3 regions of the Rhodococcus sp. NPDC076796 genome follow, and region 2 is predicted to be linked to each of the others. Evidence: predicted binding sites of a transcription regulator. Region 2 holds the regulator's gene; each other region holds the start of a gene.
What was found. The regulator LexA, encoded in region 2, represses DNA repair genes until DNA is damaged. The targets are predictions, from matches to a motif close to CGAACANNTGTTCG.
Positions count from the first base shown of each region.

Region 1: the regulator LexA is predicted to act here: its motif matches at 1,718-1,731, upstream of AB0366_RS17405 (DUF222 domain-containing protein).
Region 3: the regulator LexA is predicted to act here: its motif matches at 1,990-2,003, upstream of AB0366_RS09690 (DUF222 domain-containing protein).

Region 1 covers NZ_JBFBMS010000005.1:82,350-86,398, reverse strand. The annotation lists gene AB0366_RS17420 (TIGR03084 family metal-binding protein) at 1-29, opposite strand, end outside; gene AB0366_RS17415 (endonuclease/exonuclease/phosphatase family protein) at 130-1,182, shown strand; gene AB0366_RS17410 (ASCH domain-containing protein) at 1,190-1,588, shown strand; gene AB0366_RS17405 (DUF222 domain-containing protein) at 1,770-3,644, shown strand; gene AB0366_RS17400 (glycosyltransferase family 39 protein) at 3,730-4,049, opposite strand, start outside.
Region 2 covers NZ_JBFBMS010000003.1:310,384-314,432, reverse strand. The annotation lists gene AB0366_RS11665 (solute carrier family 23 protein) at 1-517, shown strand, start outside; gene AB0366_RS11660 (acyl-CoA dehydrogenase family protein) at 670-1,812, shown strand; gene lexA (transcriptional repressor LexA) at 1,889-2,572, opposite strand; gene AB0366_RS11650 (hypothetical protein) at 2,957-3,340, shown strand; gene nrdR (transcriptional regulator NrdR) at 3,455-3,919, shown strand; gene hrpA (ATP-dependent RNA helicase HrpA) at 3,932-4,049, opposite strand, start outside.
Region 3 covers NZ_JBFBMS010000002.1:926,136-930,184, reverse strand. The annotation lists gene fmdA (formamidase) at 1-13, shown strand, start outside; gene AB0366_RS09705 (hypothetical protein) at 29-523, shown strand; gene AB0366_RS09700 (hypothetical protein) at 529-675, opposite strand; gene AB0366_RS09695 (aldo/keto reductase) at 1,033-1,899, opposite strand; gene AB0366_RS09690 (DUF222 domain-containing protein) at 2,100-3,953, shown strand.

The sequences.
Region 1 (4,049 bases), on a different contig from region 2:
TCGTCGACGAGAAGGTCGAGGTCTGCCATGAACCCAGCTTCACAGGAGGTCCCGAAAAAAGCAAGCACGCCTGCTTGTTAATTCGTAACCTCGTGTTCGCTTGCCGTCTCTACGGTGACGAGCGTGAGAATGTCGAGACTCGTGGCCATCACCGTTACCCTCGCCGTCATGGCCGCCGGTTGCTCTTCCACGGACGCCGCCACGGATGCACCGTCGAGCATTCGGGTGGCGACGTTCAATGCCAGCCTCAATCGGCCGGTGGACGGGCAACTGGTGACCGACTTGCAGGGCGAGGACGCGCAGGCCAGCGCGGTCGCCGATGTGATCGCCGCGAACTCACCGGATGTGTTGCTGGTCAACGAGTTCGACTATTCGGGCGACGACGCAGTGGCCTTGTTCAACGACAACTACCTCGACGGGCAGTACCCACACTTCTTCACTGCGCCCGTGAACACCGGCGTCGATTCGGGACTCGACCTGGACCGAGACGGCGAGCTCGGCGGGCCGGGCGACGCCTGGGGGTTCGGCCAGTTCCCGGGCCAGTACGGGATGGTCGTGTACTCGAAGTTCCCGATCGCGACCGATTCGGTACGCACGTTCCAGAATTTTCTGTGGAAGGACATGCCGGATTCGCTGTTGCCGCGCGACTACTACGGCGACGTGTCCGACCAGCTCCGACTGTCCAGCAAATCGCACTGGGACGTGCCGATCGACGTGAACGGGAAGACGCTGCACGTGCTTGCGTCGCACCCCACTCCCCCGTCATTCGATGGACCCGAAGACCGCAACGGCAAGCGCAACCACGACGAGATCAGGCTCAGTGCCGACTACATCTCGGGTGCGGACTACCTCTACGACGACAACGGGGGGCGCGGCGGGCTGGAGGACGGAGCGTCGTTCGTCATGCTGGGCGATCAGAACAGCGATCCGGTCGACGGCGATTCGGTTGCCGGTGCCATCGCGCAGGTCCTCGACCTTCCTCGGGTTCAGGATCCGGCACCCACCTCGGCTGAACACGGCACGGACACAGCAGATTTCGCCGACCCGACGCCGGGAGACTTGCGGGTGGACTACGTGTTGCCCTCGGACGATCTGACGGTGATCGATTCGCAGGTGTATTGGCCGAATCAGGCCGAGCATCCCTCTGACCACCGATTGGTATGGGCCGACATCGAAATATGATGGGTGCGTGACCGATCTACCGATTGTCGAATTCGCGTACCCCGGCCCTCTGCGGGACGCCCTGGTCGCGGCCGTTCTTTCCGGCGAGAAGACCAGTACAGCAAGCCTGTTGGCGCAGTATGTCGACGAGGAGCTGCCGAGAGTCGGCGAACGCGGCGCGGTGGTGGATTCGACGGGTGTCGTGGTCGGAATCATCGAGACTGCTGCGGTCGATATCGTTGCGCTGAAGGACGTTTCGTTGCGCCACGCCCTCGACGAGGGTGAAGGGTACATCGATGTCGCGCAGTGGCGGGCTGGGCACGAGAGGTTCTGGCAGTCGGCGGAGGTCCGCGAAGAACTGGGCGATCCACACTTCACCGTGAACGACGACACCCAAGTGGTGCTGGAGCGGTTCACACTCGTGTGACCGCGCGCCCTGACCCGGCGTCAGGGTCGAGACTTCGTGTCGGTGGGTGGGTGTATAGGCGCGTGCACGTCGATTCTGTTTCGCCGCAACACTATTGGTGTTGACGGACGTGTCGCATGGGCGTACCATCGAACGCACGTTCTACTTTTTGTTGGACCATCTGCCGGGGGGCGATGACACAGTGACCACATCGACGCGCAGTCGGTTCGCGGCCTATCTCGGCCCACAATCGAAGCCGTACATCGACAGCGCAGTGCTGGGCGAGCTCCGCGACGTCGCGATTCTGGAGAATCAGGCGTGCGCTCGCAAGGTCGCTCTGGCCGCCGCCATCTGGGATACGTGTATTCATCAGAACGTCCTCGTCGGTGATGTCATTCAGGACGCGGGCAACTATGCGGCGTCCGAAACTGCGCACGTCCTGGGTTGCTCGAAGACCGTCGCGAACACATACGCCGAGGTCGGTATGGACCTTCGACTTCGGCTTCCTGCCGTCGCGGCCGCGTTCGAGGCAGGGGAACTCGATCTGCCTCGCGTCCGCGCGATTTACCGTTGTACCCACAACCTGACGCATGACGCGGCGACAGCCGTCCAAGGCGAGGTTCTGTGCGCTGCACGACGCCTGTCACCGGGCCCGCTGGCGACGGAAATCTGGTCGATCATGTTTCGCATCGCACCCGAGCAGGCTGCCGCTCTACGCAAGGACTTGGAACGGCACACCAACGTGACGTACACCGACAAAGATGTGCTGTCGACGCTGAAGGCCGACCTCACCGCGTCCGACGCCGCAGCTGCCTGGCAACTCATCAACGAGATGGCCGCCACCGTCTGTCGGCGCGATTCACGGACCCGAGGGCAGAAGCGTGCGGCCGCGTATGTCGCTCTGCTGCAACAGGAGTCTTCGATGGCATGCATGTGCGAACCTACCGAGGAAAACCCGTGCACGGCCGATACCTCACGCCCGGATCGGCGTGCGCCGCTGACGGTGATCACGGTCGACCTCGCCACGCTCGCCGGTCTGCTGTCCAATCCTGCTCACCTGTCCGGGCACGGCACCATCGATGCCGAGTACGCCCGGGAACTCGCCGACAACGCTCACTGGCAGGTTCTTCTCACCGAGGCACGCAACCTTGCCGAGACACTCGGTTACGGCGAAGACCTGGAATCACTCATCGACCTCGACCTCACCCCCGACACCGACACCGAGAACGGCGCAGGCACCGAAGACAAGGGTGCCGTAAGCAGGGCCGGCAGCGGCAGCAGCGGGCCGAGTCACAGCCGATCGAACCACAGCGGATCGAGAGGTGGCCGGAAGAAGCCCCGGGGATCGAAGGCACGCAAGACGAGGAACAGCAGGTCCGAGGGCAGCAGGTCGCATGTGGTGTTTCATCCGCTGGGCCGCGGTCGTCGTCGCGTCGGCGGTTCTGTTCCTCGGCCCCCGCGGGCGCAGGAGTCCGCACAACCACCGCGAAGCAGCTGTGTCGCCACGCCGTATCGCGGCACCTACACCTTCGTTGCCGAACTCGAAGCCGCGATTGCCGCAGATCCCGCGCTCGGGCTCGCACTGCACCCGGACGGGCACGGCGGTCTTGTGCTGCCACCACCCGGAGCGCTCGTCTATCGGCCCACTACTGCACTTGCAGAACGTATTCGGTATCGCGATCGCACCTGCCGACATTCTGGCTGCGACGTCCCGGCCCAGCAGTGCGAGATCGACCACATCGTCCCGTATTTCCATCGCAACCCCTCGACGGGAGGCTGGACCGTCGACACCAACCTGCACTGCCTGTGCCGCTACCACCACAGCCTCAAGACCATGGGCCTGTGGACTCCTGTCATGCTCGCCGATGGTGTCGAGTTCTGGATCTCCGATGCCGGCACCACCGCAGTCACCGTTCCCGGCACGACGCAACTCGCGGACTTCAGCCACCTACCGAAGATCCACTCGAAGCCGAGAGGGACAGCGCATCAGCGTGATTCGTCGACTCCGAGGCCGGCGGGACCACACCCGACCCCGATGCCCACCTCGGCACCCAAGGACGAGCCACCGCCCTTCTGACCGAGCCCGAGAAGTGCACACAGGCGTTCCGCCGCAGTCGAATGTGTCTGCGGCGGAACAACTGTGCCTGTCAGATTCGCGGGCGTCAGCCTGCGTAGGTACTCAGGTCGTACACCGTCGCGCCGCCGACCGTGGTGGCCGTGAAGTTCGCCTCGACCCATTCCTGGATCTGCGAGGACGTACTCTCCGAGTCGCCGCCCATTCCCCCGCGAGCCATACCGCCACCCATCCCACCGGACACGTAGTACGTCACTTCATGGTTGGAGACGTACTCGATGAACTCGTCGAGCGACGGCGCAGGATCACCGCTCCAACCGCCGATTGCCATGACCGCAGTATCGGACGACAACTCGTACCCCGCAGCCGACATGGAACCGTTCACCGCAGCAGACCATTTCGTCGTCG
Region 2 (4,049 bases):
CGTCAAAGCCGTCGCCGCGATGACCGGCAAGAACCTCGACGACGTGGCCGGTGACGCATTGATCGCCGACGGGCTGGCGACCACACTCGCCGGAGCCGGCGGCGGTTCGGGCACCACCACCTACGCAGAGAACATCGGCGTCATGGCCGCCACTCGCGTCTACTCGACCGCGGCGTACTGGGTCGCATCGATCACCGCGATGCTGCTCGCGTTCTCGCCCAAGTTCGGTGCACTGATCTTCACCGCGCCCGACGGGGTCATCGGCGGCGCAACCCTGGTTCTCTACGGCCTCATCGGGCTGCTCGGCGTACGCATCTGGACCGACGCGAAGGTCGACTTCACCGATCCGGTCAATCTCATGGTCGTCGCTGCGGCGCTCGTCGCCGGAATCGGCGACCTGACACTGTCCGTCGGATCGGTCGAGCTCGGCGGTATCGCCTGGGGTTCGGTGGGCATCCTTCTCGGCTACCCGATCGTCTCGGCGCTCGCGAGGAGTGCAGGCACACGAGGTCGTTAGCGAGGTCGGTCACGGATCGCGCGCGTTTTGGTCATCGACCGACCCGACACCGCGGACGTAGTGTTTCCCTGTGACGTCAGTCGTACCGGCGACCGAGATCCGTAGAGATTTCGCGTGGTCGCTGCCGGTATGCACCGAACAAGGAGACATTCGTGGAACGCACACTTTTCGAGCCCGAGCACGAGCTGTTCCGGGAGTCCTACCGGAAATTTCTCGATCAGCACGTAGCGCCGAACCACGCGAAGTGGGAAGAGCAGAACATCGTCGATCGCGGCGTCTGGGTCGAGGCCGGTAAGCAGGGCTTCCTCGGAACGGCAGCGCCCGAGGAGTTCGGCGGCGGCGGAGTCAAGGACTTCCGCTACAACGCCATCGTCACCGAGGAAACCACCCGCGGCGGGTACAGCGGTATCGGGTTCACCCTGCACAACGACGTCGTCGCGCCGTACCTGATCGATCTTGCGAACGACGAGCAGAAGCAGCGCTGGCTCCCCGGATTCTGCTCCGGCGAACTGATCACGGCGATCGCGATGACCGAGCCGGGCACCGGAAGCGACCTGCAGGGCATCAAGACCAAGGCCGTACGTGACGGTGACGACTGGGTGCTCAACGGCTCGAAGACGTTCATCACCAACGGAATCAATGCCGATCTGGTGATCGTCGTGGCCTGCACCGACCCCGAGAAGGGCGCACAGGGCTTCAGCCTGCTGGTCGTCGAACGCGACATGCCCGGATTCGAGCGAGGCCGCAACCTGGACAAGATCGGCATGAAGGCCCAGGACACCGCCGAACTGAGCTTCACCGACGTTCGCGTGCCCGCCGCCAACCTGCTCGGCGACGAGGGCATGGGCTTCATCTACCTGATGCAGAACTTGCCCCAGGAGCGGCTCTCCATCGCCGTCGTCGCTGCCGCGGCGATGGAATCGGCGCTGGACATGACCATTCAGTACTGCCGTGACCGCAAGGCGTTCGGAAAGTCGATCGGCAAGTTCCAGAACACGCGCTTCGTGTTGGCGGAGTTGGCCACCGAAACCACCGCCACCCGCATCATGGTGGACAAGTTCATCGAACTGCTCAACGAAGACAAGTTGACCGTCCAGGAAGCCGCGATGGCGAAGTGGTGGACCACCGAGAATCAGGTCAAACTGATCGACCGGTGTCTGCAGCTGCACGGTGGCTACGGCTACATGAAGGAATACCCGATCGCCAAGGCGTACATGGACTCCCGTGTGCAGACCATCTACGGCGGCACCACCGAGATCATGAAGGAGATCATCGGCCGCGGATTGAATCTGTGATCCGCTGATCTTCAGACATGCGAAGGGCCGCAGCACATGTGCTGCGGCCCTTCGCATGTCGATACGGTGACGATCCCTAGAGCTTGCGCATCACGGTGACGACCTTGCCGAGGATCGCGGCGTTGTTGCCCGGAATCGGCTCGAACAGCGGATTGTGCGGCAGCAGCCACACCTCGCCCTTGGACCGCTTGAACGTCTTGACGGTGGCCTCCCCGTCGATCATCGCAGCGACGATGTCGCCGTTGTCCGCCACGGACTGCTGACGAACCACCACCCAGTCGCCGTCGCAGATGGCCGCGTCGATCATCGATTCACCGACCACCTTGAGCAGGAACAGCGAACCCTGACCGACCAGCTCGCGGGGGAGCGGGAACACGTCCTCGACGGCCTCCTCGGCCAGAATCGGGCCGCCTGCAGCGATCCGGCCCAGCACCGGCACGAACGTCGGGGTCGGCAATCGATCCTGATCCTCCGATGCCTGCGATCCGTCGACCGCCGCGGCAGCCTGATCGGCCTGCACCTCGTCGAGACCGCGGACATCGACGGCGCGGGGGCGGTTGGCGTCGCGCCGGAGGAAGCCCTTGCGCTCGAGGGTGCGGAGTTGGTGAGCGACGGACGAGGTCGACGTCAGACCGACCGCGTCACCGATCTCCCGAATGCTCGGTGGGTAACCGCGCTCGGTGACCGAAGCGCGAATGACCTCGAGTACCTTCCGCTGCCGCTCGGTCAGACCCGCACTGATGTCGGTGCCGACTTCCATGGCCTTGGATGTCGGTTCCGCAGCGGGCTTACCCGCTGCTTCCTTCGGTGCGGTGGCCCTGGCTCCGGTCGTCTTGGAACCGGTTGTCGTGGAACGCGTGGTCGACCTCGTCGAGGTCTCGTCCTTCATGCTGTCGGCCTCCTGCTGGTGTCCTGGATCCGGTCTGCGGGGTAGGTCTGCGCGGACTGGAGTTGATGGTGTCGACTCGTGTGGCGTGTGGTTTCTGACACGAATCTAGCGTGTATCAGCTGTTGAATCAAACATCTGTTCGACTCGTGTCGCGTTTTCTGCAGACTTTGTCGGAGGCTCGTGATAGAACTTCGAACAAGCGTCCATCGAACGCCTGATCGAATAATCGATCCAACGAGCGAAGACGAGGTTCCGATGACCATCATCACCGATCGCCCCACCGCCGCCGGTGTCCGTGCCCGATCCACTGTCGTCGAGCGTCGTCGCCGGGCGCGTCCGGTGTTGCACGGTCTCGCCACGCAACCGGGCCCGTGCCTGCCCGTCCTCGACCCGTCGTGGACCGACGTCACCGATCGCGAGGTGGCCGATCGCGAGTTCGACGCGACCTCGGCGCACTTCGCGAGCCAGCCGGTTCGGATTCGCTCGCTGATGTTGTGGATGTTGGCGGTCCTGGTCGTCGCAGGCGGACTGATCGGCATCGCGAACCTGCGGGCCGTTGCCCCCGATGCAGGCGCGCAACCGGCGGGTGTGGTCGAGGTGCACGACGGAGCTGTCGTCGAGTACACGCCCGGCAGATGACCACCGGCCCCGTCGGGTTCGAGAAGACTGAGTATCCTCGACAGACTGCCCCGATGTGCGTGCTCGTCTGTGCGTGTTTGTCGTCGGAGCATCGGCTACGACGGAGGATCCCTCATGCATTGCCCGTTCTGCAGGCATCCCGACTCACGCGTGGTCGACTCGCGTGAGATGGACGAGGGGCAAGCAATCCGGCGGCGTCGCTCCTGCCCGGAGTGCGGTCGTCGATTCACGACCGTCGAGGCCGCAGTGCTCGCAGTCGTGAAACGCAGCGGCGTCACCGAGCCGTTCAGTCGCGAGAAGGTCGTCAAGGGAGTCCGACGTGCCTGCCAGGGCAGAGATGTCGACAACGACGCGCTGAACCTGCTGGCACAGCAGGTCGAGGACGCCATCCGTGCAGCGGGATCCGCGGAGATCCCGAGCAACGAAGTGGGGTTGGCCATTCTCGGTCCGCTCCGCGATCTGGACGAAGTGGCCTACCTGCGCTTTGCTTCCGTCTATCGCTCGTTCAGCTCGGCCGAGGACTTCGAGAAAGAAATCCACGAACTGCGCAAGCACCGCGAGTCGGCAGACATCGACTGACAGTCCCGCCCGTCAGCGACTCTGGTCCGAGATCGCCTTTTCGATACGCTTCTCCGATACCGGATACGCCGTGCGAATGCCCTGGGCGAACAGTCCGACGCGCAGTTCCTCGATCATCCAGAACAGTTCC
Region 3 (4,049 bases), on a different contig from region 2:
GGCGCAGTTCTGACTGATTTCTCCTGATATGCCGCAACTGTGGATGCTCGAGGACATGGAGCCGTGGCCCGACGAACCTGCTGTAGGGGCGGTGTTCACACCGACGACGTACTGGGCGTCACCCGACCGCATGGACCTGCCCGCCGAGGTGTGCACCGACGTTCCCGCTCGGGTCGAGGCCGTGGATATCGATGGCAGAACGGAGTGGATCGCTCACCTCGGTGACGGCTTCACCACGATGATGTCCGGCAACATGGTCGGGGACGTGATGTTGCACGGCTGCTTGGTGTGGGACAGATACCTGTGGTTGGACTTCAGGACGAGACCGCGGGGAAGCGCTCGCGTGCTGGATCGCCCAGGATTCCTGGCACAGCACGAGGAACGAAGTCCGACGCCACACCCTGGCATGTTCAGCGTGACGCCGTACGGGCGGATGGAGTACTTCGAACACGGCGCATTACCAATGAGTTTCGGCGTGCAGTGGAAGGTACTTCTGGTCGAGACCGTTGCATCGAATGGTTGAGGATCTCAGTCGTTGTGCTGCCCGTAGTTCACGGTGATGATCTGGTCGACGCGAACCGGCGAGGATTCGATCTGGGTGAGCGCGAGAAGGTCCGCAACGGTATCCGTGCTGCCTCCGAGATATGCACACGGGAAGTCGAAGTGCTGAGCCACGCACCACGTGTGGTCGGCCGGCCACCACAGATTCGGCGAGAGTCCTCTGAGCGTGTCCGCTGCGCGTGAGACGGGACCTCTGAACAGGAAGTAGTTTTCGCCGGCGACAAGGGGTTCGGCGAGCCGTTACGAGCGGGATAATTGATGCGGGCATGGGCGTCGAACACAGTGGGGACCAGCTAGCCCACCGTGGTTTGGGCGACGACCTCGAGACTGTTGTTCACCCAGTGCGCCTCCGAGACATCCTGTTGCAGATCGTCGCCCGACCATTCCGCGCGATAAGAGCTCGACGCCACAGGCGTCAGACTACCGACATCCGGTGTGGCTGAGACAACCCGTTGTGCACGCGAGAAGCGGCTAGGGCACGATCTGTGAACCGGCATCCAATTGCTCGATTTCGGAGCTGTCGAGTACCAGCTGCGCCGCATCGATGTTCGCGCGCAGGTGGGAAATCGACGACGTCCCAGGTAGCGGAACAACAGTCGCCGCGGCGTCGTTGCCGCGATGATGAACCCAGGCCAACGCGATCTGACCGGTTGTCATACCTCTGTTCGACGCGATCCTCGCGAGACTATGGACAAGTGGCGTGTCGTCCGAGCCGGTCAGGCTGCCATGGCCGAGGGGGGAGTGCGCTATGAGTGCGATGTCGAGCTCTGCGAGAGTTGGCAGAAATGATTCTGCCTCTCGGTGGGCGAGCGACCACTGTTGTTGCACAACAGCAATGGGATGTATCGCGTGGGCGCGCCGGATGTCATCGACGGTGACGTTCGACAGACCCAGGTGGCGAATCTTGCCTGCCTGCTTCAGTTCTGCCATCGCAGCGACGGTCTCCTCTATCGGCGTCTCCTCGCTGCGATGATGCAGGTAGTAGACATCGAGGTGGTCGACGCCGAGTCGCTCCAGCGTGCCGTCGATTGCAGTGTGGACGGTGTGCGGATCTGCTCTCACCGACCAGCCGTCGAACCGACCCGACTCGCCCCAATAGACGCCGAACTTGCTGCACAGTGTCACCTGATCGCGATGCGAACCCAAGGCGCGCCCCACAAGTGCTTCGTTGCCATACATTTCGGCGGTATCGAGCAACGTCACTCCGGCGTCGACGGCAGTTCGGACCAAGACTGCAGGATCCCGGTCCGAATCTCCCCACCCATCGTCCTTCAGGCGCATCAATCCCAGACCCTGAATCGGTGGGATGTCCCTTGTCCACGGCGTCGCGTCGGTCATGAGCGATACCGTAGAACCTCGAGGGCAGTTGAGGTCAACTGATGTGCTCTTCGTCGGCGCACTCGGGCGCTCGCTACCGTCCGTAACTATCAAACACGCGTTCGAAAGTTTGTCGGTGGGTCGCGATAGATTCTGTTCATGCTTTCGGGGGACGGCGGATCAGGGGTGGACGGCATCGAGACGGTGCCGCCGCCCCTGAGGTGTCCGATCCCGACCTGTCTGTGCTGGTGGACGCGGTGGAATCCGCAGTCGCGGAGTTGGCCGATCAGGCGTCGGTGGCGTGGTCGAACGCGGACCGGCGTGCGGTGATCCAACGCATGGAAACGGCGACCAGGTCGCTGACCGCGTACTCGTACACCTGGCTCAACGAACTGATCACCCAACACGGCCTCGACATCTACCCGGGCTCGGTGCCGTCGTCGGTGGCATGGATGCTGCGGATCACCCCACGAACAGCAGGCGCACGAGTGCGTCTGGCTGCGGATTTGGGGGATCGCACCTCCTTCTCCGGTGAAGTACTGCCGCCGCTGCTGCCGCACACTGCCGAAGCACTGCGGGCCGGGTTGCTCGATGCCAAGCATGTCCAGATGATCCGCGAGTTCTTTCGGCACCTGCCCAAGGACGTCGATCCGCAGACCCGCGATCTCGCCGAACAGCAGTTGGTGGGCTTCGCATCGACCAGGCGGCCTGACGACTTCGCGCCGTTGGTGGCGAATCTGGACTCGATCCTCAACCCCGACGGCGACTACGACGAAGACGACCACGAGGACGAAGACGGGAAACCGCCGAAGCCGCCCAAGCGACGGGATGCGTTCTTCTACCTCGGCGAACAAGGTGCAGACGGCATGTCGGAAGGAGAATTCTGCGTCGACCCCGAGCTACGGGCCTACCTCGAAGCCTTGTTCTCCAAAGCCGCGAAACCGGGCATGTACAACCCCGCCGACGGAAAACCGATCGTCGACGACGAGAACGACAGCGACGAAGACGACCAGACCTCCGGCGACGATGCCGGCGCACGACCGGAGCCCGAGACCACGCCCCACGAAGCAGGGGCGAGCGATGCAGGATCGGGCAGTGACTCCCATTCCGAGACACCACCGCTACCAGAGCCGAAACACGGGTGGCGAGATGAAGCGGGACTCTGGGGCGACGGTCCATGTGACAGTGACGGCTCTTGCGGTGACGGCCAATGCGGTGACGGCCATTGCGGCGACGACGACTGCGGCGACGACTGCGGAGGTGGCCTCGAATGCGGTTGCGGCACAGGCTCTGACCACACCTCCTCGGACGGCCCTGCTGTCACTCGTACCGCTGGCGGGGATACCGCCGGGCAAGGTGAGAGTCGTGAGGCACGGGACGAGGCGGCGGCGCCCACGCGCGCGGCCGCAGCCCAGCGTGACATCCGCACCCAGAACGAACGCCGTCACGACGCCCTGAAACTGGCGCTCCGGCACACCCTCGCCTCCGGCACACTCGGCACCCACCGAGGCCTACCCGTCACCGCCATCGTCACCATGACCCTGCGCGATCTCGAAGCCGGCCGCGGATACGCCAAAACCGCCACCGGATCACGCATCTCCATCCGCGACGCCATCCGCATGGCCTCCCACGCCCACCACTACCTCACCCTCTTCGACGACCACGGCAGAGCCCTCTACCTCGGCCGATCCAAACGCATCGCCTCCGCCGACCAACGCATCGTGCTCATCGCCCGAGACCGCGGCTGCAGCTTCCCCTCCTGCACCCGCCCCGCAACCTGGTGCCAAGCCCACCACGTCACCGACTGGATCGACGGCGGAAACACCGACATCGACTCCCTCACCTTCGGCTGCGACATGCACCACGCACTCGTCGGCACCGGCCCCGGCAAATGGGCGACCACGAAAACCTCAGCAGGACATCGATACCCGGGCCGCACCCTCTGGCACCCACCCACCGGAATGGACCCACGCAGGCGTGGGCTGATCAATCACGCACACCACCCCGAAGAAGTGCTCTACCCACCCGACAACCCCGGAGATGCCGGGGACGAGGAACCACGACAACCCGCATGACGGCCCGAACCAGTTTCCGGGCACAGCTCTGTCTGTCGTCGGTACATGGCAGCCGCCGCACCGGGCGCGAGCGAAAACTAGTAGGCTCTCTAGTAG